3 regions of the Streptomyces sp. NPDC056503 genome follow, and region 2 is predicted to be linked to each of the others. Evidence: riboswitches for the same ligand, from Rfam matches in the RefSeq annotation. Region 2 holds a riboswitch; each other region holds the start of a gene.
The links. Region 2 has a riboswitch for thiamine pyrophosphate ahead of thiC (phosphomethylpyrimidine synthase ThiC). Riboswitches for the same ligand answer to the same signal wherever they lie in the genome.
Positions count from the first base shown of each region.

Region 1: another riboswitch for thiamine pyrophosphate. It lies ahead of ACFQ8C_RS01470 (thiamine ABC transporter substrate binding subunit); the one in region 2 lies ahead of thiC (phosphomethylpyrimidine synthase ThiC).
Region 3: another riboswitch for thiamine pyrophosphate. It lies ahead of thiO (glycine oxidase ThiO); the one in region 2 lies ahead of thiC (phosphomethylpyrimidine synthase ThiC).

Region 1 covers NZ_JBHTST010000003.1:21,623-23,881, forward strand. The annotation lists gene rlmN (23S rRNA (adenine(2503)-C(2))-methyltransferase RlmN) at 1-866, shown strand, start outside; TPP riboswitch at 896-1,005, shown strand; gene ACFQ8C_RS01470 (thiamine ABC transporter substrate binding subunit) at 1,088-2,173, shown strand; gene ACFQ8C_RS01475 (ABC transporter permease) at 2,212-2,259, shown strand, end outside.
Region 2 covers NZ_JBHTST010000007.1:62,896-65,154, reverse strand. The annotation lists gene thiC (phosphomethylpyrimidine synthase ThiC) at 1-1,237, opposite strand, end outside; TPP riboswitch at 1,232-1,382, opposite strand; gene ACFQ8C_RS03720 (YibE/F family protein) at 1,455-2,259, shown strand, end outside.
Region 3 covers NZ_JBHTST010000057.1:35,603-37,861, reverse strand. The annotation lists gene thiO (glycine oxidase ThiO) at 1-1,044, opposite strand, end outside; TPP riboswitch at 1,042-1,155, opposite strand; gene ACFQ8C_RS18925 (NAD(P)/FAD-dependent oxidoreductase) at 1,238-2,259, shown strand, end outside.

The sequences.
Region 1 (2,259 bases), on a different contig from region 2:
TGATGTCGGTGGTGCGGCACATCTCGTGCGACGACGACACCACTCGCAAGACCCTGTGGCGGCTGCACGACGGCACGCTCGTCGAGTCCGTGCTGATGCGCTACCCGGACCGGGTGACGATGTGCATCTCCTCGCAGGCCGGCTGTGGCATGAACTGTCCGTTCTGCGCGACCGGGCAGGCCGGTCTCGACCGGAACCTGTCGACCGCAGAGATCGTGCACCAGATCGTCGACGGCATGCGCGCGCTGCGCGACGGCGAGGTGCCCGGTGGGCCCGCGCGGCTGTCGAACATCGTCTTCATGGGGATGGGCGAGCCGCTCGCCAACTACAAGCGGGTCGTCGGTTCCATCCGCCGGCTGACCGATCCCGAGCCCGACGGGCTGGGGCTCTCGCAGCGCGGGATCACCGTGTCCACGGTCGGGCTCGTGCCGGCGATGCTGCGCTTCGCCGACGAGGGCTTCAAGTGCCGGCTCGCGGTCTCGCTGCACGCTCCGGACGACGAGCTGCGGGACACGCTGGTGCCGGTGAACACGCGCTGGAAGGTGCGGGAGGTGCTGGACGCGGCCTGGGAGTACGCCGAGAAGTCCGGCCGCCGGATCTCCATCGAGTACGCCCTCATCCGGGACATCAACGACCAGGCGTGGCGCGGCGACCTGCTGGGCCGGCTGCTCAAGGGCAAGCGGGTGCACGTCAACCTGATCCCGCTGAACCCGACGCCGGGCTCGAAGTGGACCGCGTCGCGGCCGGAGGACGAGAAGGCCTTCGTGGAGGCCATCGCCCGGCACGGCGTGCCGGTGACCGTGCGGGACACCCGGGGCCAGGAGATCGACGGCGCCTGTGGGCAGCTCGCGGCCGCCGAACGCTGACCTTGTACCCTGTGCTCGAACACACCTGCATATTCCGACAGGGGAGCGCCACAGCGCTGAGAGTGCGGTAACCGTAGACCGCAGACCCTCTGAACCTCGCCCGGGTCATTCCGGGTAGGAAGTTCGGTCGTAACTCGAGCTGTTGCGCCCTGCCCGCGTCCGGTCTCCCCGGGCGCGGGCAGGGCCGCGTCTCTTCCTGGTCCCACCCAGGAGGACATCACATGAACACCAGGAAGGCCGCCGCCGTCGCGCTGGTCGCGGCGCTCGGCGTCACGAGCCTCGCCGCCTGCTCCACCGAGTCCGTCCGCGAGGCCGCGGGGAAGTCCGGAGAGCCCGCGCCGAAGACCGTGACCCTCGTGAGCCACGACTCCTTCAACGCCTCGAAGGAGGTGCTGGCGGAGTTCACGAAGCAGACCGGCTTCACCGTGAAGGTGCTGAAGGCCGGTGACGCGGGCGAGGCCGTCAACAAGGAGATCCTGACCAAGGGCTCCCCGCAGGGCGACGTCTTCTTCGGCGTCGACAACACCCTGCTCTCCCGCGCCGTCGACAACGGCATCTTCGAGACGTACGAGGCGAAGGGCGCGGACCGGATCCCGGCCGGCTTCAAGCTCGACAAGCGGGTCACCCCGATCGACACCGGCGACATCTGCGTCAACTACGACAAGAAGTACTTCGCCGACAAGAAGCTGGCGCCGCCGCAGTCCTTCGACGACCTGGCGAAGCCGGAGTACAAGGACCTCCTCGTGGTGGAGAACCCCGAGCGGTCCTCCCCGGGCCTCGGCTTCCTCCTCGGCACCGTCGCGAAGTACGGCGACGCGGGCTGGCAGGACTACTGGTCGAAGCTGAAGGCGAACGGCGTGAAGACCGTCGACAGCTGGGAGCTCGCCTACAACCAGGAGTTCTCCGGCTCGGCCGGCGGCAAGGAGGCCAAGGGCGACCGCCCGCTGGTCGTCTCCTACGCCTCCAGCCCGCCGGTCGAGGTGCTGTACGCCGAGCCGCAGCCGAAGGAGGCCCCCACCGGGGTGTCCACCGGCACCTGCTTCCGGCAGATCGAGTTCGCCGGTCTGCTGAACGGGGCGAAGAACCCCGAGGGCGGCAAGGCGCTGATCGACTTCCTGGTGTCGAAGAAGTTCCAGGACGACATGCCGCTCCAGATGTTCGTGAACCCGGTGGCGAAGGACGCGACCCTGCCGGAGCTGTTCACGAAGCACGGCGTGGTCGTCGAGAAGCCGGAGACGATGGAGCCGGAGAAGATCGCCGAGAAGCGCGAGGCGTGGATCCAGCAGTGGTCGTCGCTCCTCAAGTGAGGCGTGGGGTGAAGGGGAGCGCGGCGCGGCTGGGGCTGATGGCCCTGCCCGTCGCGTTCTTCGCGTTCTTCTTCGCCTGGCCCGTG
Region 2 (2,259 bases):
GGTCGATGTTCTCCTTGATCTTGTGCATCGGGACGTGCCCGGGGCCCTCGATCATCGTCTGCACGTTGTGCCGCTTGGCGATCGTGTTCAGCTCGCCGAGCGTGCGCAGCTCCGCGAACTGGGCCTCGTCGTTGGCGTCAGCGATCGAGCCGGGCCGCAGTCCGTCGCCGAGCGAGTAGGTGACGTCGTACGCCGCCAGGATCTCGCAGAGCTCCTCGAAGTGGGTGTAGAGGAAGTTCTCCTTGTGGTGCGCGAGACACCAGGCCGCCATGATCGAGCCGCCGCGCGAGACGATGCCGGTCTTGCGGCGCGCGGTGAGCGGCACGTACGGCAGGAGCACGCCGGCGTGCACGGTCATGTAGTCCACGCCCTGCTCGGCCTGCTCGATGACCGTGTCCTTGTAGATCTCCCAGGTCAGCTCCTCGGCCTTGCCGTCGACCTTCTCCAGGGCCTGGTAGAGCGGCACGGTGCCGATCGGCACGGGGGAGTTGCGCAGCACCCACTCGCGGGTGGTGTGGATGTTGCGGCCGGTGGACAGGTCCATGACCGTGTCGGCGCCCCAGCGGGTCGCCCAGGTCATCTTCTCCACCTCCTCCTCGATGGAGGAGGTGACCGCGGAGTTGCCGATGTTGGCGTTGACCTTCACCAGGAACCGCTTGCCGATGATCATCGGCTCGATCTCCGGGTGGTTGACGTTGGCCGGCAGCACCGCGCGGCCCGCCGCGATCTCCTCGCGGACGACCTCGGGGGAGACGTTCTCCCGGATCGCCACGTACTCCATCTCCGGGGTGATCTCCCCCCGGCGGGCGTAGGCGAGCTGGGTCACGGCCTGGCCGGCGCGACCACGGCGGGGCAGCCGCGGGCGGCCCGGGAAGACCGCGTCGAGGTTCTTGAGCCCGCCGCCGCGCGGCGAGGTGTGCTTGATGCCGTCGTCCTCGGGGCGGGCCGGACGGCCCGCGTACTCCTCGGTGTCGCCGCGCGCGATGATCCAGTTCTCGCGGAGCGGGAGCAGTCCACGGCGCACGTCGGTGTCGACCGCGGGGTCGGTGTACGGACCGGACGTGTCGTACAGCGTCACGTCCTTGCCGTTGGTGAGGTGGACCTGACGGACCGGCACCCGGAGGTCCGGGCGGGAGCCCTCGACGTACCCCTTGTGCCAGCCCGGCGTGCGCGCGCCGTTCGAGTCGCTCTGGTCGTTCTGGTCGGAGGCAGGCGTGCGTGCGTCCTGAATGGTCATGAGACCGAATCTCCCTACGCCGGCATTACCCGGTAACAGGTTCGGCGGTCGGCGCAGCCTCCTCCCGTACGTACGTCAGTCAGTACGCGCGTACGGTGATCAGCGCCCTCTCAGCCCGGTGCTCCGAGCTCCCGCGTGTGCAAAGGTGTCACGAGGCTAGCGCCCTCCCTGGCGTGCTGAACAGTGGGCCCCCCACCGTTCTTGCGATGATCGGGCGGTGACTTCCTCACAGCAGTCCCCCGATCCGCACGGCCATGAGCACGGGCACGGCGCCGGTTCCGGCGCTGGTCAGCACGGTCCGGGCCATGGCTCCGGCCACGGCTCCGGTCATGGGCACAGCCACAGCCACGGGCCCGCCGCACCCGTCTCGCGCCATCTGCGAAGAGTCATCGCGGCGGTCCTCATCCCCTTCGCCACCGCCGTGGTCGTCGGTCTCGTGGTGCTCTGGCCCGGTGGCACGCCGGCCCACGAGCGGACCGGGGTCGGCTTCGACCGGCAGACCGAACAGGGCGAGGTCGTGGCGGTCGAGCAGGTCGACTGCCGGGACGTGAACGCGGCGCAGGTGCCGCCCACCGGCGATACCTCCACCCCGCAGGGCCGCGAGGCGGTCAACGGTCAGCAGGGGCAGTGCGAGAAGGCGACGATCGAGGTCACCAGCGGTCCGGACAAGGGGCGGCGGTTCACCGAGATCGTGCAGCCGGACGCCCCGCGCCAACTGGAGGAGGGCCAGGGCGTGGTGGTCGCCTACGCCCCCGACGCCCCGAAGGACCTGCAGTACTCGGTGACGGACGTGAACCGGAAGGTGCCGATGGCGGTCCTCGCCGGCATCTTCGCGCTCGCGGTCGTGCTCGTCGGGCGGATGCGGGGCGTGATGGCCCTGATCGCGCTCGCCGTGAGCTTCCTGGTGCTCACCCTCTTCATCCTGCCCGCGATCCTGGAGGGGTCGAACCCGCTGGTCGTGGCCGTGGTCGGGTCGAGCGCGATCATGCTGCTCGCGCTCTACATGTGCCACGGCCTGTCGG
Region 3 (2,259 bases), on a different contig from region 2:
GCCGAGCAGCGGCGCGTTGTCCGGGGAGCCGGGGCGCAGTCCGGCCAGCGTCTCGGTGAGCGGCAGCTCGGTGAGGCCGGGGACCAGCTCGTGGGCGTCGCGCAGCAGCTCGTACACCCCGCCCGCGGTCACCGTGGTGTCCCAGCCCAGCTCCTCGCTGGTGGCGCCGACGACCAGCTCGCCGTTCTCGCGCGGCACCAGGTAGACGTGGCTGCCGCGGACCACGGCCCGGACGGTGCGGGAGAGGAAGGGGGCGTACGGGGCGGGGATCCGCAGCCGCAGGACCTGGCCCTTCACCGGGCGGACCGGCGGCAGGACCGACGGCGGCACGCCCGCGAGGCGGCCGCTGAGGCTGCCGGCGGCGAGGACGGTCCGGCCGGCGGTCAGCTCGGTGCCGTCGCCCAGGACGACTCCGCGCGCCCGGTCGCGGACCACCGTGAGCCGCTCGGCGAGCGCCCGGTGGAAGACCACCCCGGCCCGCTCGCAGGCGGTGAGCAGCGCGGCGGCGAGCCGGCGCGGGTCCACCTGGTGGTCGCCGTCCACCCGGAGCCCGCCGCGCACGCCGGGCGCCAGCATGGGCTCCAGACGGCGGCACTCGCGGCCGCTCAGCCATTCGGAGGCGAGTCCGCAGCGGGTCTGGAGGGCGTGCAGCTCGCGCAGGTGGGCCCGGTCGTCGGCGTCGAGCGCGACGGCGAGCGTGCCGCAGGCCCGGTAGCCCACGTCGAGGCCGGTGGCCTCCTCCAGCTCGGCCACGAACGCGGGGTAGCGCTCGGCGGAGGCGAGGTTGAGCCCGAGCAGGGTCTCCTCGCCGTAGTGCAGTTCGGTGACGGCGGCGAGCATGCCGGCCGCGACCCGCGCGGCGCCGCCGCCCGGTGCGGGGTCGACGACCGCGACGGTCAGCCCGCGCAGGGCCGCCCGCCAGGCCGTGACGAGGCCGATGACGCCGCCGCCGACCACGAGGACGTCGGTGGTCGCGGTGACGTCGGTGGTCGCGGTGACGGTGCCGTCGTGGGTGCTGTCGTTGGTGCTGTCGGAAGAACGCATGGGCGTTCCCGCCCCTCCCTTCGCCGGCATGACCCGGATCAGGTTCGTACGGTCGGAGGCCGGCCAGCCTCCCTCTCAGCCCGGTGCGTCCGGGCTCCCGCGAGTGGTGTGTGCCCGCCACCCTAGCCCCCGTCGCCGGAGCGCCACAGAGGGCCTTCTATCTGACGATGTGTCAGATGCGTATGGTGGACGAGTGAGCGAGCAGAAGCAGAACCAGCGGCACGTCGTGATCGTCGGCGCGGGCATGGCGGGCGTGCAGACCGCCGTCGCCCTGCGCGAGCAGGGCTTCGAGGGCCCCGTCACCCTCATCGGCGCCGAACCCCACCAGCCCTACGACCGGCCCCCGCTCTCCAAGGCGGTCCTCCTCGGCAAGGCCGAGCACTCCGCCTTCGACGTCGACTTCGAGTCCCTCGGCGTCGACCTCCGCCTCGGCCTCGACGCGACCGGGCTGCGCCCCGCCGCCCGCGAACTCGTCACCGAGGAGGGGCGCTTCCCGTACGACGCCCTCGTCCTCGCCACCGGCGCCCACCCGCTCACCCTCCCCGGCACCGGGGGAGTCCCCGGCGTCCACCTGCTGCGCACCCTCGACGACGCCGTCCGCCTCGGCCCCGTCCTGGCCGGCGGCGGCCCCGTCGTCGTGGTCGGCGCCGGCTGGATCGGCGCCGAGTTCGCCACCGCCGCCCGCGAGGCCGGCTGCGCCGTCACCGTCGTCGAGGCCGCCGCCCTCCCGCTCGCCGGCGCCCTGCCCGACGAGGTCACCACCGTCATGGCCGGCTGGTACGCCGAGAGCGGCGCCGAACTCCTCACCCACGCGCGCGTGGCCACCGTCCGCCCCGGCGCCGTCGTCCTCGCCGACGGCCGCGAGCTCCCCGCCGACGCCGTCGTCGTCGGCATCGGCGCCCGCCCCGCCACCGACTGGCTCGCGGACTCCGGCATCGCCCTCGACCCGAGCGGCGCCGTCACCGCCGACGACCGGCTGCGCACCTCCCTGCCCGACGTGTACGCGGTCGGCGACTGCGCCTCCTTCCCCTCCGCCCGCTACGGGGAGCGGCTCCTCGTCCACCACTGGGACAACGCCCTCCAGGGCCCCCGCACGGTCGCCGCCGACCTCACCGGAGCCGACGGCCCCGCCCCGGAGCCGTACGACCCCGTCCCGTACTTCTGGTCCGAGCAGTTCGGCCGCTTCGTCCAGTACGCCGGCCACCACGCCGGCGC